DNA from 3 places in the Pseudomonas salicis genome. Region 1 is predicted to be linked to each of the others. Evidence: riboswitches for the same ligand, from Rfam matches in the RefSeq annotation. Region 1 holds a riboswitch; each other region holds the start of a gene.

The links. A riboswitch is a leader RNA that binds a small molecule or an ion and turns the genes downstream of it on or off. The one in region 1 is predicted to bind cobalamin.
Region 2: linked by a shared signal. The riboswitch ahead of ACWKWE_RS02790 (ABC transporter substrate-binding protein) and the one ahead of cobO (cob(I)yrinic acid a,c-diamide adenosyltransferase) in region 1 are both predicted to bind cobalamin.
Region 3: linked by a shared signal. The riboswitch ahead of cobW (cobalamin biosynthesis protein CobW) and the one ahead of cobO (cob(I)yrinic acid a,c-diamide adenosyltransferase) in region 1 are both predicted to bind cobalamin.

Annotation. Positions count from the first base shown of each region.
Region 1 covers NZ_JBSKHU010000002.1:173,997-181,322, forward strand. Annotated here, with positions in the region: gene ACWKWE_RS06830 (cobyric acid synthase) at 1-794, opposite strand, end outside; gene cobD (threonine-phosphate decarboxylase CobD) at 791-1,795, opposite strand; gene cbiB (adenosylcobinamide-phosphate synthase CbiB) at 1,788-2,696, opposite strand; gene bluB (5,6-dimethylbenzimidazole synthase) at 2,693-3,343, opposite strand; gene ACWKWE_RS06850 (cobyrinic acid a,c-diamide synthase CobB) at 3,534-4,829, opposite strand; gene cobO (cob(I)yrinic acid a,c-diamide adenosyltransferase) at 4,826-5,437, opposite strand; cobalamin riboswitch at 5,545-5,751, opposite strand; gene ACWKWE_RS06860 (C40 family peptidase) at 5,912-6,451, opposite strand; gene ACWKWE_RS06865 (C40 family peptidase) at 6,542-7,228, opposite strand; gene ACWKWE_RS06870 (NAD-dependent deacylase) at 7,304-7,326, opposite strand, start outside.
Region 2 covers NZ_JBSKHU010000001.1:597,938-605,263, reverse strand. Annotated here, with positions in the region: gene ACWKWE_RS02825 (MFS transporter) at 1-165, shown strand, start outside; gene ACWKWE_RS02820 (endonuclease/exonuclease/phosphatase family protein) at 300-1,058, shown strand; gene ACWKWE_RS02815 (con-10 family general stress protein) at 1,207-1,404, shown strand; gene ACWKWE_RS02810 (hypothetical protein) at 1,475-1,639, opposite strand; gene ACWKWE_RS02805 (ATP-dependent Clp protease proteolytic subunit) at 1,698-2,255, opposite strand; gene ACWKWE_RS02800 (aldo/keto reductase) at 2,621-3,616, shown strand; gene ACWKWE_RS02795 (aspartate/glutamate racemase family protein) at 3,736-4,455, shown strand; cobalamin riboswitch at 4,514-4,722, shown strand; gene ACWKWE_RS02790 (ABC transporter substrate-binding protein) at 4,844-5,863, shown strand; gene ACWKWE_RS02785 (FecCD family ABC transporter permease) at 5,860-6,900, shown strand; gene ACWKWE_RS02780 (ABC transporter ATP-binding protein) at 6,897-7,326, shown strand, end outside.
Region 3 covers NZ_JBSKHU010000001.1:380,587-387,912, reverse strand. Annotated here, with positions in the region: gene cobN (cobaltochelatase subunit CobN) at 1-821, opposite strand, end outside; gene cobW (cobalamin biosynthesis protein CobW) at 824-1,894, opposite strand; cobalamin riboswitch at 2,028-2,248, opposite strand; cobalamin riboswitch at 2,316-2,528, shown strand; gene ACWKWE_RS01795 (CbtB domain-containing protein) at 2,626-2,811, shown strand; gene ACWKWE_RS01790 (CbtA family protein) at 2,823-3,548, shown strand; gene ACWKWE_RS01785 (cobalamin biosynthesis protein) at 3,548-3,949, shown strand; gene cobM (precorrin-4 C(11)-methyltransferase) at 4,090-4,836, shown strand; gene nfuA (Fe-S biogenesis protein NfuA) at 5,533-6,126, opposite strand; gene ACWKWE_RS01770 (acyltransferase family protein) at 6,248-7,270, opposite strand.

The DNA of each region.
Region 1 (7,326 bases):
ATGCGTGGCAGCACCGGCACGACGACGTTCAGCACCTGTTCGGCCTTGTCGGTCTGACGCTGATCGAGGCCGTCTTCGGCCTCCAGATGCAGGTCCATGACATACGGCAGAACGCCCACCACCGGTTTGCCGGTGCGCTGTTCAAGCCAGTCCAGACCCGGTTGCAGCAAGGCGATATCGCCCCGGAAACGGTTGATGATGAAGCCCTTCACCCGCGCCTGTTCGCTGGGGGACAACAGTTCCAGCGTGCCCACCAAATGCGCGAAAACACCACCGCGATTGATGTCGGCCACCAGCAACACCGGGCAATCCACCGCCTCGGCAAAGCCCATGTTGGCAATGTCGCCCGCCCGCAGATTGATTTCCGCTGGCGACCCCGCGCCTTCGACCATGACCACCGGCCAGCCTTCGCTCAGCCGTTTATGGGAGGCCAGCACCGCCTGCATGGCGATGGCTTTGTAGTCGTGATAAGCGACGGCGTTCATGGTGGTCACCGCGCGCCCGTGGATGATCACTTGCGCGCCGGTGTCGCTGTTGGGTTTGAGCAGCACCGGGTTCATGTCGGTGTGCGGTTCGAGGCCACAGGCCTGAGCCTGCACGGCTTGCGCCCGGCCAATCTCGCCGCCATCGGCGGTCACGGCACTGTTGAGCGCCATGTTCTGCGGCTTGAATGGCACCGTGCGCACACCCTGGCGGGTCAGCCAGCGGCACAGCGCGGTCACGAGCGTGCTTTTACCGGCGTCCGACGTGGTGCCTTGGACCATGAGGGTTTTGCCAGCCTTCGGATGATTCATGCACGCTCCCCGGAAAATTCGCTCAACGCCTGCTCCAGTCGCTGCCAATCCGCTTCATCCCGAGGCAGACCAAAACGCAGGCTGCTGTGAGCCGGGCTGTTGTTGAGGAAGATGCGCAACAAAATCCCGCGTTGGGCGCAGAACTCGTGCAGCTCAACAGCCATCGGCGTCACCAGCCATTGGAACAATGCGCAGCCCCCTTGGGGGGCGAAGCCGTATCGGGTCAGCACCTCGACCAGACGTTCACTTGCGTGCGCTGTGCGCTCTCGTTGCACACGATGACCTTCGACGTCGTCAAAGCAGGCTTTGCCCAGAATGCGTGTAGGACCGCTCACCGACCAGGGTCCGATCTGTTTGGCCAGGACTTTGAGAAAACGCGACTCGGCCAGTACGAAACCCAGGCGCACGCCTGCCAGACCGAAGAACTTGCCAAAGGAGCGCAGCACAATAAGACCGGGGCGTTGGGTTTCGGCGGCGAGGCTCAGGTGTGGCGTGTTGTCCATGAACGCTTCGTCCACCACCAGCCAGCCGCCGCGTTGCGCCAGCCGCGCATGCCATTCCAGCAAGCGTTCCTGGGTCAGGCTCAGGCCTGTGGGGTTGTTCGGGTTGACCACCACCAGCACGTCGAGGACATCAATGAAGCGCTCGACCTCATGCTCCAGCACTTCGCGCACCAGAAATCCGTTGCTGCGCCAAGCCTCGGCGTGTTCGGCGTAACACGGCGACAGCACGCCGACCTTGCCCGCCTGGCGCAAACGCGGCAGCGCCTGAATCGCGGCTTGGGAACCGGCCACGGGCAGCAGATCCGCCACGCCGTAATACGCACAGGCGGCCGCTTCGAGGCCGTCATCGGTTTCAGGCAAACGCGCCCACGCTGAATCCGGGATCGGCGGAATCGCCCAGGACCAAGGTGAAATCCCGCTGGACAGGTCGAGCCAGCCGGCCTCGTCGATGCCGTATTTCTGTACCGCACCCCGCAACCGACCGCCGTGTTCAAGCATAGAATTCAGTCCCCAGACACAACATCAGCAACCACAGCCAGACGCCACGCTGCACCAGTTGCCAGCCTCGATCAATGGAATTCGCATCGGCTGGTGCACCTTCGCCTAATTGCGGACGCTGGTGCAGCTCGCCATGATAAATCGCCGCGCCGCCCAGTTCGACGCCCAAGGCACCGGCACCTGCCGCCATGACGGGACCCGCGTTCGGGCTGTCCCATTTAGGGGCCTGCGTCCGCCAGCAGCGCAACGCCAGTCGGGTTTTGCCGAGCACTGCGTAGGTCAACGCCACCAGACGCGCGGGAATGTAATTGAGCAGGTCGTCAATCTTTGCCGCCGCCCAACCGAAACGTTCGAAGCGTTCGTTGCGATAGCCCCACATCGCGTCGAGGGTATTGCTCAGGCGATAGAGGATCACGCCGGGCGCGCCCAGCACGACGAACCAGAAGATCGCGGCGAACACGGCGTCGCTGCCGTTTTCCAGCACCGATTCGGTGGCGGCGCGGGCGACCTCGGTGGCGTCCAGTTCAGACGTCTGGCGACTGACGAGGAAACCCACGCGACGCCGCGCCTCTTTCAGGTCATCGCTGCGCAAGGCCTGCGCCACCGGCGCCACATGTTCGCCCAAGCTGCGCAGGCCAAGGGCAAAGTACAGAGCGGCGACTTCCACCAGCCAGCCGATATAAGGCAGCCAACTGAGGAAGGTCACCAACAGGGTCAGCGGGATGACCGCAATGAACCACGCCGTGACGCCATGGCTGCGCCAGCCGCGACCGCCGCCGTTGAAACGTTGCTCGATGCGCTCGGCATGTCGGCCGAAGGCCACCAGCGGGTGGTTTCGTTTTGGCTCGCCCAGCAGCGCATCCAGCGCGACCCCGGCGACGCTCAACAACGCCACGCTCATGCGCTCACTCCCCATGTGTTTTCGTAGACCAACTCTCGCAGCGGACGCGCCTGCGCCCACCCCTCTAATACCAGCATCGGCGCCGGGTAAAATTCCTTGACCGGGCCCAGACACAGGATTGCCAAAGGTTTTGAACCGGTTGGCATCTCCAGCAGGTCGGCCAGCGCTTGAGGTTCGAATAATGAGACCCAGCCCATGCCCAACCCTTCGGCCCGGGCCGCGAGCCACAGGTTCTGAATCGCACAGGACAGCGACGCCATGTCCATCTCCGGCAAGGTGCGACGGCCGAAAATGTGCTTCTCACGATCGTCCATCAAGGCCGCGACGAGCACTTCGGCGCAGTCGTTGATGCCTTCGACCTTGAGTTTCATGAAGTCGTCGGAGCGCTCGCCCAAGGCTTCAGCGGTGCGGATGCGCTCTTCTTCAACTTGGGCCTGAATCTGGCGGCGCAGTTGACGGTCGCTGATCCGAATGAAGCGCCATGGCTGCATCAGACCGACGCTCGGCGCGTGGTGTGCGGCTTCCAGCAGGCGGGCCAGCAACTCCGGTGTCACGGAGCCGCCGGTGAAATGCCGCATGTCCCGGCGTTCGGCAATGGCCCGGTAGACCGCCACGCGTTCGGCGTCGCTGAAGGCGTGATCAGTCACGAGAGCACCTCGCCATGGCTGACCACACGTGCACCTGCTGTAGGAGCGAATTTATTCGCGATGCGAAGGTACGGCCGATAGAAAGGCTTCGGATGTACCTTCGCATCGCGAATGAATTCGCTCCTACAGGAAACCGTGTTCCCACCGAAAAATCGGGTCAGTCCTACGATGGAGAACACCGACAGACACGTCATGGCAAAAACAGCGCCGCCATCGCCTGTGGGTTGGACGGGAAATAGAAGTGCACGTACGACGCAGTCATCCGCCCTTCCCGGTACACCGCTTCCGCGCCACGTCCGCCGTTGGGACTGACGCCACGGGCAATCGGGGTCAGTTCGGTGCTGGTCAGCGAATGATGATAGGTATGCCCGCGCAAGGTCCCTTCCGGCAACTCGACCGATTGCAGGGCCAGGGCGGCCAGACGTTTCTGCATCACCGCCTCGCCGTCGAGCAGGCCCACCAGTTCGGCGCGCTGACCGTCCACGTCGGTCAGGGCGTTCAACAGGTAAAGCATGCCGCCGCACTCCGCGAGCAAGGGTTTGCCGGCGGCGTGGTGAGCGCGAATGGCGTCGAGCATCGAGTGGTTCTGACCGAGCGCCACGTGATGCAGCTCCGGGTAACCACCGGGCAGGTACAGGCTGTCTGCGTCTGGCAACTGGCTGTCGCGGATCGGTGAGAAAAACAGCAGCTCAGCGCCCATCGCCCGCAACAGGTCGAGGCTGGCGCCGTAGGTAAAGGCGAACGCCTCGTCACGGGCAACGGCGATGCGCACGCCGGCCAACAGCGGCTCAGCGGGCACGATGTCGGGCGCTTCGAAGGTCACGGCGGGTGGCAACGTCGAATCGCAGGTGCTGGCCAATGCATCGGCGGCCGCGTCGAGGCGCACGTCCAGGTCGTTCAGTTCGCTCGCCTGAACCAGCCCCAGATGGCGACTCGGCAGTTCGATGCCGGTTTCCCGCGACAACGCGCCATACCAGCGCAAGTTTTCAGTCAGGCTGCCTTCGAGCAACTGGGCATGACGCACGGTGCCAACCCGATTGGCCAGCACGCCCGCGAAGGGCAGGTCCGGTTGATAGCGCGCGAGGCCCAACGCCAGCGCCCCGAAGGTTTGAGCCATGGCCGTGCCGTCGATCACGCCCAGCACCGGCACGCCGAAACGCCGCGCCAGATCCGCGCTGGAAGGCGTTCCGTCGAACAGCCCCATCACACCCTCGATCAGGATCAGATCAGCATCGGCGGCGGCTTCCCACAGCAGGCGTCGGCTCTCATCCTCGCCCACCATCCACATGTCCAATTGATAAACGGGATTACCGCTGGCGCGTTCGAGAATCATCGGGTCGAGAAAATCCGGACCGCATTTGAACACTCGAACGTTACGACCCTGATTGCGATGCAGACGGGCTAACGCCGCTGTCACAGTGGTTTTGCCCTGGCCGGACGCGGGCGCCGCGATCAAAACCGCAGGGCATCGACGAGCCTCACTCACAGCTCAATGCCCTTCTGCGCCTTGATGCCCGCCTGAAATGCGTGCTTGACCACGCCAATCTCGGACACCGTGTCAGACAGGTCGATCAATTCCTGCTTCGCGCCACGGCCGGTGACGACCACGTGCTGCATCGGCGGACGCGCCTGGAGGTCGCTCAACACCTGTTCCAGATCGAGGTAGCCGTGTTTGAGGGCGATGTTCAGTTCGTCGAGGATCACCAGGCCGATCTCGGGATCACGCAGAAATTCTCGGGTCACGACCCACGCCGCCTCGGCCGCCGCGATGTCACGCTGACGGTCTTGGGTCTCCCACGTGAAGCCTTCGCCCATGACGTGATAGCGCACTTGCTCGGGGAAACGGCGGAAGAACAGCTCTTCGCCCGTGGCGTTGCGGCCTTTGATGAACTGCACCACGCCGCACTGCATGCCGTGGCCCATGGCCCTCGCCAGCATGCCAAACGCCGAGCTGCTCTTGCCCTTGCCGTTGCCGGTCAGGACCAGCAACAGGCCGCATTCATTGGGGGCGCTGGCAATGCGCTCGTCCATCACCGCCTTTTTGCGCAGCATGCGCGCCAGGTGGCGTTCGTCACGTTCGGGGGATTCGCTCATCTCAGCTCTCCGCTTGAGGGCAGGTGTGGCAAACGGAGGGCACGGACAAAGGCTGACAGCAGGCACCGGACAAACGCCGAGCCTGCGCAGAGCATCGCCCTCCGTGATGCTGTTGAATGGATCAGGCCGGTCTCCGGACTCATGAGCGAAACAGGGGCGGCGCGCCTTCCCATGTTCATCGAACACAGTGGCATCGTGCGCAGCCTTGACTCATTTACCGTTGCGGAGGCAGCGCCGGAATTGATCGCAAAGGCGTTCGCACCGGCTTCCCTGTTTCACCCTTTTTAGCGGGCACCTGAAACAATCGGCGAAGGTTAGAGGGTTGACTACCGAGCGTCAATCGAAGCGGCGAAGGATCTGCCGCATCCCTGAAGCAGCACGGCTTGCCAGCAGTGGCGTCCGCGAGTTTTAGCAAGGAAGGCGAGTCAGGTGTTTGCTGCGCAACAACCACGCAGCAAACCACAGGGAAAAGGATCAGTTGCTGCGCGCGAGATTCGACGGCTGGATCACACGCTTGGCGTTCAGCCAGGCTTTCTGCCAGTACGGCTTGTCGAGGCTGTCGAGCTTGACGGTGCCGCCGGTGGCAGGCGCATGCACGAAGCGGCCTTCACCGACATAGATCCCGGCATGGCTCACGTTCGAGCCGCCGCCCGTGGCGAAGAACACCAAGTCGCCAGTCTGCAACTGACTGCGGTCGATGTCCGGGCCTCGCAGGGTGATCATTTCACGGGTCGAGCGCGGCAGGGTGATGCCAGCAGCGTCGTGATAGACGTAGCCAATCAAACCACTGCAATCGAACCCCGAATCAGGCGTATTGCCACCCCAACGGTACGGCGTGCCAACAAGGCCGATGGCACGTAACAGCACGTCATCCGCAACGGGAGAATTGAATTGAGGGGGAGCAGCGATCACAGGCCGATAGGCGACCTTGGGGGGAGATGGCGGCGGAGTGCTGGAACAAGCGGCCAGCAATGCAGCCAGTGAAGCAACAGCCAGGCGAACCGTAATCGACATAAACACAACAACCTTCCTAGGATGCGGCTTACTCTGCCGGAGGCCGGAACCTTGCGCAATCAGGGTTTCCCCTAACTGCGCGGCCCGTATTTAACGGTGTTGGCGCTTGATTGTAGTCGAGGTCATGGCGGTCGTGGTTTCTGGAACCTGGGAAGGTGCCATGGCCAGCGCGCGCTTGGCTTCGATGAACGTACGGGCCCAGTAAGCATCGTCGAGGCTGTCGACGCGCACACCGCCACTGCGACGGCTGCTGGAGTGGATGAACTGGTCATCGCCCAGGTAGATGCCGGCATGGCTGACGCGGCCGCGGCCTGCGGTGCTGAAGAACAGCAGGTCACCAGGCTTCAGGTCGTTACGCTTGACCAGAGGAGCGTCGATATTGATCATTTCGCGGGAAGAACGCGGCAGGCTCATGCCCGCCTCTTCGCGGAACAGGTAGCCAATGAAACCGCTGCAATCGAAGCCGGACGTGGTCGAGGTGCCGCCGAAACGGTAGCGAGTCCCGATCAACGATTTGCCACGTTCCAGAATGCTGTCAGCCAGGACCGGCAACTGATACGGCTTGTTGTCGGAGAACTGGGCCAATTCGTCTTCGGTGGCGATTTCGTCATCCAGTACGGAAGAGGAGTAATCGGCACGCTTGGCGGTTTGTGCGGTGGCAGAGTCCCGGAATTGCGGGTTCTGCGACTGTTGTTGCGACGCTGGCATCTGGGCCGCGCAGCCGAACAGCAGCGTTACGAGTGCGAGAGGCACGAGGGGTGCGAAGCGATTCAGCATGGGCACGACCGTGGCGGATGTGTAAAGAAGCCGAGACTATGCCCTCAATCGTCATCATTTGCAAATTCAATCGAATCAAATGTGACTTACCAGGTCCT
Region 2 (7,326 bases), on a different contig from region 1:
GTGTTCTTCGATCTGGCACTGGCCATCGCCGGGCCGCTGATGGGCGCGATTGCCCTCGGCATGGGCTACGACTGGATCTTTTTCTTCGCGGCGGTGCTGTCGATTCTGGCGTTGGGCCTGACCGTGCTGCTGTCGCGACGCCCCGCCGTAGACACGCGGCTCTAGCACGACACCGGCCAAACGGCATCGCAAAACGCTGAACTGCCCGGACCCGAGCCGGTCGGAACTAGCACATCCCTCGCAAAAGGAGCGTGCGTGTGACTTCCGATCCTGCTGGTGTCCACCTTCCCCCCTCGGACATGTCGGGCGTACGGGACGTTCATCGTTTACGCGTACTGACGGTCAACACTCACAAGGGCTTCACGGCCCTGAACCGACGTTTCATCCTGCCGGAGCTGCGCGAAGCGGTGCGCAGCACGGGGGCCGATCTGGTGTTTTTGCAGGAAGTGCTCGGCGGCCATGATCGCCACGCCGCCCGCTATCACGACTGGCCGACCCTCTCCCAATACGAATTTCTCGCCGACAGCATGTGGAGCGACTTTGCCTACGGCCGCAATGCGGTTTACCCGGAAGGCCACCACGGCAACGCGATTCTGTCCAAATACCCGATCCTGCATTACCGCAATCTCGACGTGTCGATCACCGGCCCGGAGCGACGGGGCCTGCTGCATTGCGTGTTGCAGGTGCCGGGACACGACGAGGTGCACGCTATCTGCGTGCATTTGAGCCTGCTGGAAAGCCACCGCCAGTTGCAGCTGGATTTGCTGTGCGCGCTGCTGGACTCACTGCCCGAACACGCGCCGGTGGTGATTGCCGGGGATTTCAACGATTGGCAGTTGCAGGGCAACAAACGCCTGGCGCGCTGCACGTACTTGCACGAGGCCTTCGAGCAAAGCCACGGGCGATTGGCTAAGACCTACCCTGCCCGCTTCCCACTGCTGCGGCTGGACCGGGTTTACCTGCGCAACGCCACCAGTCACAACCCGAAAATCCTCGGGACGCGGCCGTGGACGCACCTGTCGGATCACCTGCCGCTGGCGGTCGAAGTGCACATGTAAACGCCCGTATTCAAGGCGCTGGCATCGTTTCGCCACTCCCGCCGTTTGTCCGGTAATGCCGTGATTGTTTAAACCAACTGCCGCTTGATTCATCCCATTTAATGCGAGCCACATGACTCGCCCTTCTCATAACAAGAGGTACGCAATCATGGCTAACACCGGAAAATCGAACCCTGGCAACTTCTCGAACGATCGCCAAAAAGCCTCCGACGCAGGCAAAAAAGGCGGCCAGGCTTCAGGTGGCAGCAACATGGCCAACGACCGGCAGAAAGCAACCGACGAAAAACGTCCGGACGCCAGCAAAAAAGGCGGAATGCCACAAGGCGGCGCAGGCCGTAAATCCTGATCAACGTCTGATCAGCGGAACGAGCGAGGGTGAGAGCCCTCGCTTTTTTTATGCCCGTGGGTTGGATCGGTCACGCGTCCGGGTCGATCAGCGGCACCGTGGCGTCCCGGTCGAACTGCGAACCCGGGTCTTCATTACCGGGGTCGTTATCGACGTCTACTTCAACCTCTTCTTCGTCCAGCGGAACAGCGCCACGGGGCACGGCGTCCGGGGTTTTGTGCGAATGAGTGTGCATGGCAGGTTCCTCGTGTCAGGCGGGTTCTTTGGCGACCCGGTGTGTGGATGAGTTGAGCTTAGCTGGCGCTGACCGTCCAGTGCGTGGCGCCTTCGGGAAACTGCAGCTGTTCGACCCGATGGGCGATGCCACAGGCCAGTGAATCTTCGGCCCGAATCACCTTTTCCTCCGATGACAGGCAGCGGCCAATGTCCAGCGGGGTCATCGCCCCGTCGGTTTCACTCAAATAGATGTTCACGTACCGCTGCAAGTCGTTGTCCAGGCTGCGCAGGTATTCGCGGATGCGTGAGTGATCCACCGAACTCTGGTTGAAGTACCAGCTCATCGGGTGGATGAGAAACCGGGAGTGAGGACAGACGATGCGCTCCTCGGCGGCGAGGTAGATGACGATGCCCATGGATTCGATGTTGCCGCTGTTCAGTGCGCGGATCGGCACCTTCAGTGACTTGAGAAAGTTGTAGATCGTGAAGCCCAGGGCCGTGCTGCCGCCTGCGGTGGAGAGGTTCAGCAGCAGGCCGGTCGCGCCCTTGTCGAGGGCTTCCAGACAGCGGTCGCGGAAATGCTCGGTGGTGGTCTGATCGACCCCACAATGGAAATGGACGATGTGTTCGCTCATCGACGGCCCTCCCTTTCCGGTTATCGACGCGGTGTAATGGGTTGGAAGGCGCGCAGACCGCAAAAGTTGCATGGTGCCGCGACGCCGCCTCTGCAGCAGCCCGGCTGGGTCATTCACAATAGCGTGCCGAGTTGAGAAACCTGTGGGAGCGAATTCATTCGCGAAAGGGTTTGGCAGACGACACACCTGCGTCGGATGTACTGCCTTCGCGAATGAATTCGCTCCCACAGGGAAAATCTGCGGCGTGGTGTGACACGTGTGCCCACCCTCCACACGAACCATAGAACTCCTGCCGCACGGCATGATCTGTACAACACGCCGGGCATTTTTTCCCGGCACTCCATGACCCCGGACAGGACACTTTCATGAGTCTGCACGACAAGATCATTGGCCGCCTCGGCTTTGGCGCAGCGCCTCTGGGCAATATGTTCCGCGACATCAGCGAGGAAGAAGCCGCCGCCACGGTGCAATCGGCGTGGGATCAGGGCATCCGCTATTTCGACACGGCGCCGCTCTACGGCTCGGGCCTGTCCGAGCAACGGCTGGGCAAGGCGCTGGCCCATGTGCCGCGCGACGAATACACCCTCAGCACCAAAGTGGGCCGGTTGATTTCCGACGAACTGGACAGCGAAACCCGCAGCGGCCCGTTCAGCGACGGTTTGAAAAACAAAATCCTCACCGATTATTCCGGCGACGCCACGCTGCGTTCCATCGAGGCCAGCCTCAAGCGCTTGGACACTGATCGCCTGGACATCGTGTTCGTGCACGACATCGCGCAAGATGCCCACGGCGACGAGTGGATCGAGCATTTCAACATCGCCCGCACAGGCGCTTTCCGCACCCTCACCCGCCTGCGCGAAGAAGGCGTGATCAAGGCGTGGGGCCTGGGCGTGAACCGCGTCGAGCCGTGCGAGCTGACGCTGGACCTGAGTGAAGCACAACCGGACGGTTTTCTGCTGGCTGGCCGCTATTCGCTGCTGGACCACGACCAGCCGCTGCAACGCCTGTTCGCCAAGGCCCGTGAGCACAACGCCGAGTTCGTCGTGGGCGGGCCCTACAGCTCGGGCGTGTTGGTGGGCGGCAAGCATTTCGAGTACCAGGAAGCGCCGCAAGCGATGCTCGACAAGGTCGCGCACATTCAGGAAATCGCCCGCCAGTACCAGGTCGAGATCAAATCGGCGGCGCTGCAATTCGTACTGGCCAACCCGCTGGTGGCGGCGGTGATTCCTGGCGCGAGCCGGCCCTCGCGAATCATTGAAGACGTTGCGGCGCTGAATGCCCAGGTGCCGGACGGCTTCTGGCAAGCGATGCGTGATCAAGGCTTCATTGCGCCGCAGGCTCCGGTGCCGATGAAGGATTGAAGATCCACCCGAGACGTCGGCGAACGGTTCGACGTCTCACCCGCCGAATTCCAAGGTGGCGCGGTTTTCGCTTCAGCGGTAGGCATGTATCCCATGATCACCGCTTGAGACCCGCCCCCATGCGCATTTTGATCGTCAACGTGAACACCACTCAATCCATGACCGACACCATTGCCGAGCAGGCGCGCAGTGTTGCGTCACCCGGCACGGAAATCATCGGCCTGACGCCACGTTTTGGTGCGGAATCGGTGGAAGGCAATTTCGAGAGTTACCTGGCGGCAATTGCCGTGATGGACCGCGTGCTGTCCTACGATCAGCCCTACGACGCGGTGATTCAGGCCGGGTATGGCGAGCACGGGCGCGAAGGCTTGCAGGAATTGCTGGACGTGCCGGTGGTGGACATCACCGAAGCGGCGGCGAGTCTAGCGATGTTGCTGGGACACACCTATTCGGTGGTGACCACGTTGGACCGGACCGTGCCGCTGATCGAAGACCGCCTGAAACTCGCCGGTGTGTTCGAACGCTGCGCGTCGGTGCGAGCCAGTGGCATGAGCGTGCTGGAGCTGGAAGACAGGCCGGACCGCGCATTGGAGGCCATCGCCGGGCAGGCGGTCGACGCGGTGACGCAGGACAAGGCTGAGGTGATCTGCCTGGGTTGCGGCGGCATGGCCGGGCTGGACCAGCTGATTCGTGACCGTGCGGGCGTGCCTGTGGTCGATGGCGTGACGGCCGCCGTGGCGCTGGCGGAGTCGTTGGTGCGGTTGGGGTTGAAGACCTCCAAAGTGCGGACGTATGCGAATCCGAGGCCGAAGAAAGTGATCGGCTGGCCGTTGAAATAACGGACCTGTAGGAGCGTGGCTTGCGAACGCCGAGTGGTCGCCTGTTTCGGGCAAATCGTTTACCATCCCCGCCGCCGGTTTCCACTCGGAATTAATAGGGAATCCACGAGCCGTGCCCTGTGTCATCGGGCGCGCTCAAACGGAACTGTCCCCGCAACTGTAGGCGTCGAGCCGTGCTTCCTGTTTGCCACTGGGTTACCGCCCGGGAAGGCCGAAGCACGGTGATGAAGCGCCAGTCAGGAGACCTGCCGGCAAGCGTCAATCATTCACCGGCGGGGTGTCCGGGAAGGACTCCCGTGCGCGGTGCTTGCCTCTTTTCTTCGGCTGCCGTCAGGGTGTGCTTTCCAGTGCCTGTTTCGTCGATCACAGGCTCACTGGAGAAACCCCGATGTCGCTGCGCCGCTTTGCTCCCTTGTTCACCGGTCTGACGCTGTCGAGCGCAGCGTTCATGTCCCCCTCCGCGTTGGCTGCACCGACCCACTACCCGTTGACCCTCGACAACTGCGGCGTGCCCCTGACCTTTGCCCAGGCGCCTCACAAAGCCGTGACCATCGGCCAGGCCGCCACCGAAATGCTCTATGCGCTGGGCCTGAGCAACCGGGTCATTGGCACTTCCCTGTGGTTCAACGACACCCTGCCTCAATTCAAGGACGCCAACGCGAAGATCGAGCGCCTGGCCGACAACGCGCCGAGCTTCGAATCGGTGATCGGCAAGCACCCGGACTTCGTGCCGGTGCAGTTCGAATGGATGGTCGGTCCGCAAGGTGCGGTCGGCACCCGCCAGCAGTTTCACGACCTGAAGATCCCGACGTATATCCTGCCGTCCGACTGCGAAGGCAAGAACAATCTGGTCGGCGCTGACGGGACTCGGCTTGAAGCGTTCCGCATCGACGCGCTGTACAAAAGCATCGCGCAACAGGCGGAAATCTTCGACGTTCAGGATCGCGGCCAGCAACTGATCGATGGCTACAAGGCCCGTCTGGCTCAGGCCATCGAACACGCCAAGGCCCATGACGCGAGCAGGGTTTCGGCGGTGTTCTGGTTCTCCAGCCCGGACATCAACACCGATCCGTACGTCGCCGGGCGCAAAGGCATTCCGGGCTTCATGCTCGACACACTAGGCATGCGCAACGTCATCGATTCGGACGAAGAATGGCCGACCGTGGGCTGGGAAACCATCGCCAAGGCCAACCCGACGATTCTAGTGATCGCGCGCATGGACCGTCGCCGCTTCCCCGCTGACGATCACGAAAAGAAACTGGCCTTCCTCAAGTCCGACCCGGTGACCCGCAACATGGACGCCGTGAAAAACAACCGCATCGTGATCATGGACGCCAGTGCGATGGAGTCCAGCGTTCGCCTGTTCGACGGCATCGAGCAACTGGCCAAGGCCACTGACGCGCCATGAACATCCTGAACGTCGTCCGCTCGCTGGGCCATGGCCTGTGGGTCAGCGCGTTGCTGATACTGGCGGTGATCGCAGGCGTGGCCATCGGCGAAACGGCCATCAGCGTCCCGGTGATCTTTCAGGTGCTGGCGAACAAGCTGTGGGCGGCCGGTTATGCGGTCGATCCCATCGACGAGGGCATTGTCTGGAATTACCGGCTGACCCGGGCCATCGTCGCGGCGGCCTGTGGCGCGGGCCTGGCGATGTCCGGCGTGGTGCTGCAATCGTTGCTGCGTAACGCGCTGGCGGACCCTTATCTGCTGGGGATTTCCGCCGGGGCTTCGACCGGCGCGGTGTTGGTCGCGATCATCGGGTTGGGCGCCGGGGCGATTTCCTTGTCGATGGGTGCGTTCGCCGGGGCCATTGCCGCGTTTGCCCTGGTCGCGTTGTTGGCACGGTCGTCTCGGGCCTCGGGCAGCCAGGCGGCGACGGGGCAAATCATCCTCGCGGGGATCGCCGGGTCGCAGCTGTTCAATGCGCTGACGTCGTTCCTGATCACCAAATCCGCCAGCGCCGAACAGGCCCGGGGCATCATGTTTTGGCTATTGGGCAATCTCAGTGGCGTGCGCTGGACCTCGGTGGCGCTGTCCGTGCCGGTGGTGCTGCTGGGGTTGGTGGTGTGCCTGTGGCATCGGCGTTCACTGGATGCATTCACTTTTGGTGCCGACTCGGCGGCTTCGCTGGGGATTCCGGTGCGTCGGGTGCAGACCCTTCTGATCGCCACCGCAGCGTTGGTGACGGCAGTGATGGTATCGATGGTCGGCTCGATTGGCTTCGTCGGACTGGTGATTCCCCATGCCGTGCGCATGGTCGTCGGGGTGCGGCATGCGCGGCTGTTGCCGTTGAGTGCCTTGAGCGGCGCGCTGTTCTTGATCGCCGCCGATGTGCTGTCGCGGGTGCTGATCAAGGGCCAGGTGCTGCCCATTGGCGTGATCACGGCCCTGGTCGGCGCGCCGGTGTTTGCACTGATTCTGATGCGGGGAAATCGCGCCCGATGAACGCTTCTGTCGAACAGGCCGCCAGCGTGCTCAGCGCGGTCAATCTGAGCTACAGCGTCAAGGGCGCGACGTTGCTCAGCGGCGTGTCATTGTCGATTCGGGCGGGGGAAAACCTCGGCGTCGTGGGCCCTAACGGTTCAGGCAAATCGACCCTGATCAAGTTGCTGGCCGGGTTGCAGACGCCCACCTCAGGCGAAGTATTCCTGCACGGGGAACGGTTGTCTGCCATCCGCCGTCGCGACCTGGCGCAGCGGATGGCGGTGGTCGAGCAACAAGCTGAAACCGGCGATTCGATCAGCTTGCTTGAAGCCGTGGAGTTGGGGCGCACGCCGTGGCTGTCCGCGCTGGCGCCGTGGAGCGCGGAAGACGCGCGAATCGTCAGTGAGGCGATTGCCGATGTGAGTCTTGAGCCCCTTCGTCATCGAG
Region 3 (7,326 bases), on a different contig from region 1:
GATTGGGCGAAACCGGTGGTGTTGAGGATGACTTCGCACTCGGTCTCGTCGAGCCAGTCCTGCACGGCGCTGAGGCACGCCGGTTCCTTCAGGCTGGCCACCGCAATGGGCAACGGGTTAAGGCCCTGGGCCAACAGCCGCTCACAGAACACATCGATGAACCCGGTGTTGGCCGCCTGCAAGTGCGAGCGATAGAACAGCACCGCCGCCACCGGTTGATCGACGTGCCAGTCGGCTTGCCAGTCAGCGAGGTCGGCGCTGGCCTTGCGCGGGTGATAGATGGCCACCCGGGGCAGCGTCTGCGGCTCGTCCCAGACGTAATCGCGATCCAGCCAGCGATTGGCCAGGCAATTGAACAGCTGTAACGCGTTGTGTTTTCCGCCCTGGCGCAGGTAGTGCCAAAGCCGGTCGCGGTCCTCGGCAGGTTCGGTGCTGAGGTCGCTGAGCTCCGGGTCCGGGCGATCGTCGCCAGGCACCAGAATCAGCTTCACCCCGCCGTGCTTTCGAGAGGCCAGCTCCACCAGCCGCTCGACACCGTAGCGCCAGTAGCCGATGCCGCCGTGCAGCGAGATGAGGATGACCTTGGCGTGCTGCAACACCTCTTCGACGTACAGGTCGACCGAGGCGTGGTTTTGCACCTGCATGGGGTTGGCCAGGCGCAGGCTGGGGTAATCGTCCGGCAGTTGCTGCGCGGTTTCCGCGAGCAACGCCAGATGGGAGTCACCGCTGCACAGGATCACCAGATCGGCGGGGGTCTGGCCGAGGTCAGCGATGCTGTCGTCGGGGACGAAGCCGCCGGGCTGGGTGCGCAGCAGGTGCATGGTTAGCCTTTGATCTCAAGCGCGGCGCGCAGCTGGGCTTCCAGCACGGCAGCGTCCAGTTCCTGACCGATCAGCACGAAGTGGCTGACGCGCGCTTCATCGGCTTTCCACGCGCGGTCGAAGTGTTTGTCGAAACGTGTGCCGACGCCTTGCACCAGCAGGCGCATCGGCTTGCCCGGAATCGCCGCGAAGCCTTTGACGCGCAGGATGCCGTGCTGCACGACGGCCTGGGTCAGCGCGTCGAGCAACAGCGCTTCGTCGGCCTGGGGCAGCGAGATGGAAATAGAATCGAAAGCGTCGTGATCGTGGTCGTCGTGGTCATCGCCGTCGTGATGATCATGGTGGGTCTTGCGGCCATCGATGTGCAGCTCGGATTCGGCACCCAAGCCCAACAGCACGCTGATCGGCAGCTGGCCGTTACTGGCTTCGATGACTTTCACCGCAGGCGGCAGTTCTTCGGCGACTTCAGCGCGCACGGCGGCCAAGGCAGCAGCGTCGAGCATGTCGGCCTTATTGAGGATGACAAGGTCAGCGCTGGCCAGTTGGTCGGCGAACAGTTCGTGCAGCGGCGATTCGTGGTCCAGGTTCGGGTCGAGTTTGCGCTGGGCGTCGACCTGATCCGGGAAGGCGGCGAAGGTGCCGGCGATGACGGCCGGGCTGTCGACCACGGTGATCACGGCGTCAACGGTGCAGGCGTTGCGGATTTCCGGCCACTGGAAAGCCTGGACCAGCGGCTTTGGCAGCGCCAGGCCCGAGGTTTCGATGAGGATGTGGTCCAGATCGCCGCGACGAGCAACCAGTTCCTGCATCACCGGGAAGAATTCTTCCTGAACGGTGCAGCACAGGCAGCCGTTGGCCAGTTCGTAGACGCGGCCGTTGGCTTCTTCCTCGGTGCAACCGATGGTGCATTGCTTGAGGATTTCACCGTCGATGCCCAGCTCGCCGAATTCGTTGACGATCACCGCAATGCGACGGCCTTCAGCGTTGTCGAGCATGTGGCGCAGCAGCGTGGTTTTGCCCGAGCCGAGAAAGCCGGTGACGATGGTGACGGGAAGTTTGGCCAGTGTTTTCATGGTTGCCCTCAGGCGCAGCGGCGGGCAAACAGGACGAGAACCGCGTTGCCCTCGCAGAAGACAGGCCCGCCGTTCGATTCGCCACCGGATCACCCCGCCCGGTTGTGTTGAGAATGCGTCGGGCTGTCTGAAAAACAGGCCCGTGTTCGAGGCAGGTCTCCTGGCTCACGGCGGCGAATGGCTGGCAGTGTTGCCAGATCAGACGCATTCATCGCGCCTTCCCGCTCGCGCAGTGGCTGTGCAATGAACATGACCGTTTACAGTTGCGGGGGCAGCTGTGGCTTGCACCACATTCCCTTCTTAGCGCCGCGTCCGACTCAAGCAGAGCAGCGAACCTCAAGTGCGCAAGGCTACGCAGTGGCCGGGGGAAGGTCAACGAGGAAACGGCGCTGCGATTGACTGCCAACCGGCTCCGTGGTCTCCTACACGCCTTGTTACGGGTGCCCTTCACAGGGTGAAACGGGAAACCGGTGCGTGCAGACCTCTTGTCTGTGCAAGTCCGGCGCTGCCCCCGCAACGGTAAGCGAGCGAAGAATCAGATCCACTGTGCCATTGCGGCACGGGAAGGTGATTCTTGACGGCAGGTCCACTGCCCCTCGCAAGCCCGGAGACCGGCCCGACACATTCACATAACAAACCCGCGGTGGGCGGGCGCTGTTGAGTTGGCTACTGACGTCGGTCAGTGGTTTGCTTTGCGCCTTCCCTTCGCTGAGACCTCAGAGGGAAGCGCCATGTCGATCAGCACCACATCCCAATCCGCAAGCACTGCCAGCACCCAAAGCCAACGCCTCACTGCCGCCATCAGCGCGATGATCCTTGGCGCGTCCCTGGTCTACTTCGCCGGGTTCTCGCACATCGCCGCCGTGCACAACGCCGCCCACGACACCCGTCACAGTTCCGCCTTCCCTTGCCACTGAGACCTGCCGCCATGTTCAAGCGAATCGCTCAAACGGCCGGTTTCACCGGACTGCTCGCCGCCCTGCTGCTGACCTTGCTGCAAAGCTTCTGGGTCGCGCCGCTGATCCTCGAAGCGGAAACCTACGAACACGCCCCCGCCGCTGCAGAAGTGCATGAGCACGCGCATGGCGACGGCGCCATGGCGGCTCACGTTCATGATGAAGAAGCCTGGGAACCGGAAGACGGCTGGCAGCGCGTGCTGTCGACGACCGGCGGCAACCTGGTGGTCGCGGTCGGTTTCGCGCTGATGCTCGCGGCGCTGTACACACTGCGCACGCCAAACAGCGTTCGCGAAGGCGCGCTGTGGGGCCTGGCCGGTTTCGCGGTGTTTGTCCTCGCGCCGACCCTCGGTCTGCCGCCTGAATTACCGGGCACCGCCGCCGCCGACCTGACCCTGCGCCAGACCTGGTGGGTCAGCACCGCAGCGTCAACAGCCGTCGGCCTGGCGCTGATTGTCTTCGCCCGCCATTGGCTGCTGAAAGTGCTGGGCGCAGCGATTCTCGTCGTGCCCCACGTGATCGGCGCGCCGCAACCGGAGGTTCATTCGGCTTTGGCCCCTGAAGCGCTGGAGGCACAATTCAAGATCGCTTCTCTGCTGACCAACGCGGCGTTCTGGGTCGCGATGGGCCTGATCAGCGCGTGGCTGTTCCGTCGTCACAACACGCAACTGACCGCCACCGAGCTGAGCCACGCCTGATGAACCCGGGCACTCGTGTGATCGGCCTCGGCTGCCAGCGCGACTGCCCGGCGTCGGTGCTGCAAGGGTTGATTGAGGTCAGCCTGCTGGAACATCGCCTGTCGCTGTCCGACATCACCGCCCTTGCCTCTATCGACAGCAAAGCGTCAGAGGCGGGGTTGCTGGAACTGGCTGAACGGCTCGGCCTGCCGCTGGCGTTCTTCAGCGCCGAAGAACTGGCAGCGTTCGAGCCGCAGCTGAGTCATCATTCGCAGATCGCGTTCGACAGCACCGGCTGCTACGGCGTGGCCGAAAGCGCAGCACTGGCGATGGCGGCGCGGTTGGGCGGGTCGTCGGCGAGGTTGGTGATCGAACGGCGAAACAGCTCACGGGCCACGTTTGCGTTGGCGGCCAGCCCATGACGCATTTGGCGATGCAGTCTCTGTAGGAGCGAATTCATTCGCGAAGCGGTTCGGGCGCTAGAGATGTATTGGCTGTACCGACCCTTCGCGAATGAATTCGCTCCCACAGAGGATCAACCCCGCTATACGTTGGAGATTCAATGACCGTTTACTTCATCGGCGCAGGCCCCGGCGACCCTGACCTGATCACGGTCAAAGGCCAGCGCCTGATCCGCACATGCCCCGTCATCATCTACGCCGGATCGCTAGTGCCCGAGGCCGTTTTAGAAGGTCATCAAGCCGTTCAGGTGACCAACAGCGCCGAACTGCACCTCGAACAGATCATCGCCTTGATGAAATCTGCTCATGCACAAGGCCAAGACGTGGCCCGCGTCCACTCCGGCGACCCCAGCCTTTACGGCGCCATCGGTGAACAGATTCGTCACCTGCGCGAACTGGGCATCCCCTTCGAAATCATCCCCGGCGTCACTGCCACCGCCGCCTGCGCCGCGTTGCTCGGCACCGAACTGACCCTGCCGGACATCTCGCAAAGCGTCATCCTCACTCGCTACGGCGACAAAACCGCCATGCCTGAAGGCGAAGACCTGGGCGAACTCGCGCGACACACAGCCACCATGGCGATTCACCTGGGCGTGAACAACCTCGGCAAAATCGTCGCTGAACTCACCCCCCACTACGGCCAAGACTGTCCCATCGCCGTCGTACACCGCGCCAGCTGGCCTGACCAGGACTGGGTCACCGGCACCCTCGCCGACATCGAAGGCAAGGTCGCCGCCAAAGGCTTTCGACGCACAGCACTGATCCTCGTGGGACGTGTCCTTGGCAACGACACCTTCAGCGAATCATCCCTCTACCGCGCAGGGCATGCGCATGTGTACAGGCCGTGATATTTCAGCTGCGGGCTGTGAAACGGGGGTTGTCTGATCGTCCGCCTTCGCTGCCGTCGTAACCTCCGGCGTCTCCCACGGGTGTTGAGGCGTACCATAATCCTGCGGACAGATGCCAACTCTGTGGGAGCGAATTCATTCGCGAAAAGGGTTCAGGCGATGGAGATGGGTTGGATGTACCGGCCATTCGCGAATGAATTCGCTCCCACAGGGGGATTGGGGTTAGAACAGGAATCGCGTTGCTATCCAGAGCCGCGAAGAGCGTTAGCTCCAGCCAGAAAAGCTCTTTTGCGCGCCAGTCCAGACACCGCAGAACGCGACTTGGGTGCAGGCCGAACGCAGGCGGCGCGGAGTGGGTCGAGCGGCATGGATGCCGCGAGAGCGCCGCAAGGACATGGATGTCCGTTCGGCGCGGGCCCACGGAGCGTCGCCGGAGTGAGGGCACCCGAGGAACGAGGGCCAAACCAGGAGCAGGGCCTTTTTGGTTACTTTTTCGTGGTCCGACTTTCGGCTCTTGGAAAAAGTGACCCGCCGTAAGGGCGGAACCTCAGCCAGCCCCGACGGAAAAACCGGATATGCCCCCATACCCAAGCACACAACACACTCGCCCTTACCGTACCCAAACCCCAATCCCCCAAACGCCACGCATAAAAAAGCCCCGACCAAATCGGGGCTTCTGACTACCGCGAAGACCACTCAGTAGTAAGCATTCTCTTTCTGAGTATGGTCCGTCACATCACGCACACCCGACAACTCGGGAATCCGCTCCAGCAACGTACGCTCAATCCCTTCCTTCAACGTCACATCCGCCTGCCCACAGCCCTGGCAACCGCCACCGAACTGCAACACAGCAATGTTTGCCTCATCTTCCTCAACCACATCAATCAGCGTAACCTGCCCGCCGTGACTCGCCAGGCCCGGATTGATCTCCGTCTGCAAGTAATAATTGATGCGCTCGTTGATCGGACTGTCAGCATTGACCATCGGCACCTTCGCATTCGGCGCCTTGATCGTCAGCTGGCCACCCATGCGGTCGGTCGCATAATCGACCACCGCGTCGTCCAGAAACGCTTCGCTGAACGAGTCGATCCACGCCGTGAAGCTCTTCAGGCCAATGGCCTTGTCTTCCGGCTTCTCTTCGCCCGGCTTACAGTAGGCGATGCAGGTTTCAGCGTATTGGGTGCCAGGCTGGGTAATAAACACGCGGATGCCGATGCCGGGGGTGTTCTGCTTTTGCAGCAGATCGGCCAGGTAATCGTGGGCGGCATCGGTAATAGTAATAGCGGTCATGAAAATTCCTCGCAGACGTGGGACGGAGTTTACGCCATTCCACGGCAACTGACAAAGTCCTAGTAAATCGGTCAGGTAATGCACCTGCGAGCCATTTTCATCCCGCCCGTCACGCCGCCCTTCACGACAACGCAGCCGCCTCCTTGAGCGCCCGGCGACTGTCCAGCCAGCCCTTCATCCGGCGATACAAGCCCTTCTCGATCCACTCGTAACTGAGCCACGCACCCAACGCGATGACCGGCACGCACACCGCGAATGCTGCATACGGGTTCAGCCCGAAACGCTCGGTCGCCAGCCAGCCGCCGTACAGCACCAGCACGTGCAGCAGGTACACCGAATACGAACAATCGCCCATGGTTTTCAGCAAACGACTGCCGCGCAGGTAGGGTTCGAGGGAAATGCACGCCACAACGATGACCGCGCTCGGCAGGCCCCAATTGATGATGCGCACGTCTGGCGGCAACTGCTTGATCGTCAGCAGCGCCCCGCCAATCGCCATCAACGGCAACCACAGACGCTCGGTGATCCAGCCACGGCGGTAGATGACGCCAATGCCGATCCCGAGCAGAAATTCGTAGACGATGTCGTTGGCATAGAACCGGCTGATCAGGCCGGAGCGGCCCAGCACGTCGGTTACTGCAAACAGCGCGGCGGCGATGATCAGCGGACGCAAACGCTGCTGAAACAGGAAGACCATCGAAAACAGCACGTAGAACAGCATCTCGTAATTCAGCGTCCAACCCACGTTCAGCGTCGGATACAGCCCATAGCCGCCAGGGTTTTCCGAGGGGATGAACATCAGCGACAGAATGAAGCTTTGCCAGTCGACCACCTGGTGCGGCAGCAGCGGATGCGCGACGACGACCAGCAAGCCCATGACCAGCGTGTAGAGCCAATAAGCAGGGACGATGCGGATGATGCGGTTAAGCATGAAGCGGCGGACGGGAATGTCTTTGTCCACCGTCGAGAGGTAAATCACCAGACCGCTGATGACGAAGAAGATGTCGACGCCGACGGCGCCTTTTTCAGTGAAAAACCGGCCGACCGGGCCGCTGGGATGAAAGTCGAAGAAAATCTGCATGAAGTGGTGACACACAACGACCCACGCGGCGAGTGCGCGCAGGGCTTGAACCGAAATCAACATCTATAACCTCTTGCTTGCTCGGGTTTGACCCACGCCCCTGGACATTAAAAACGCCC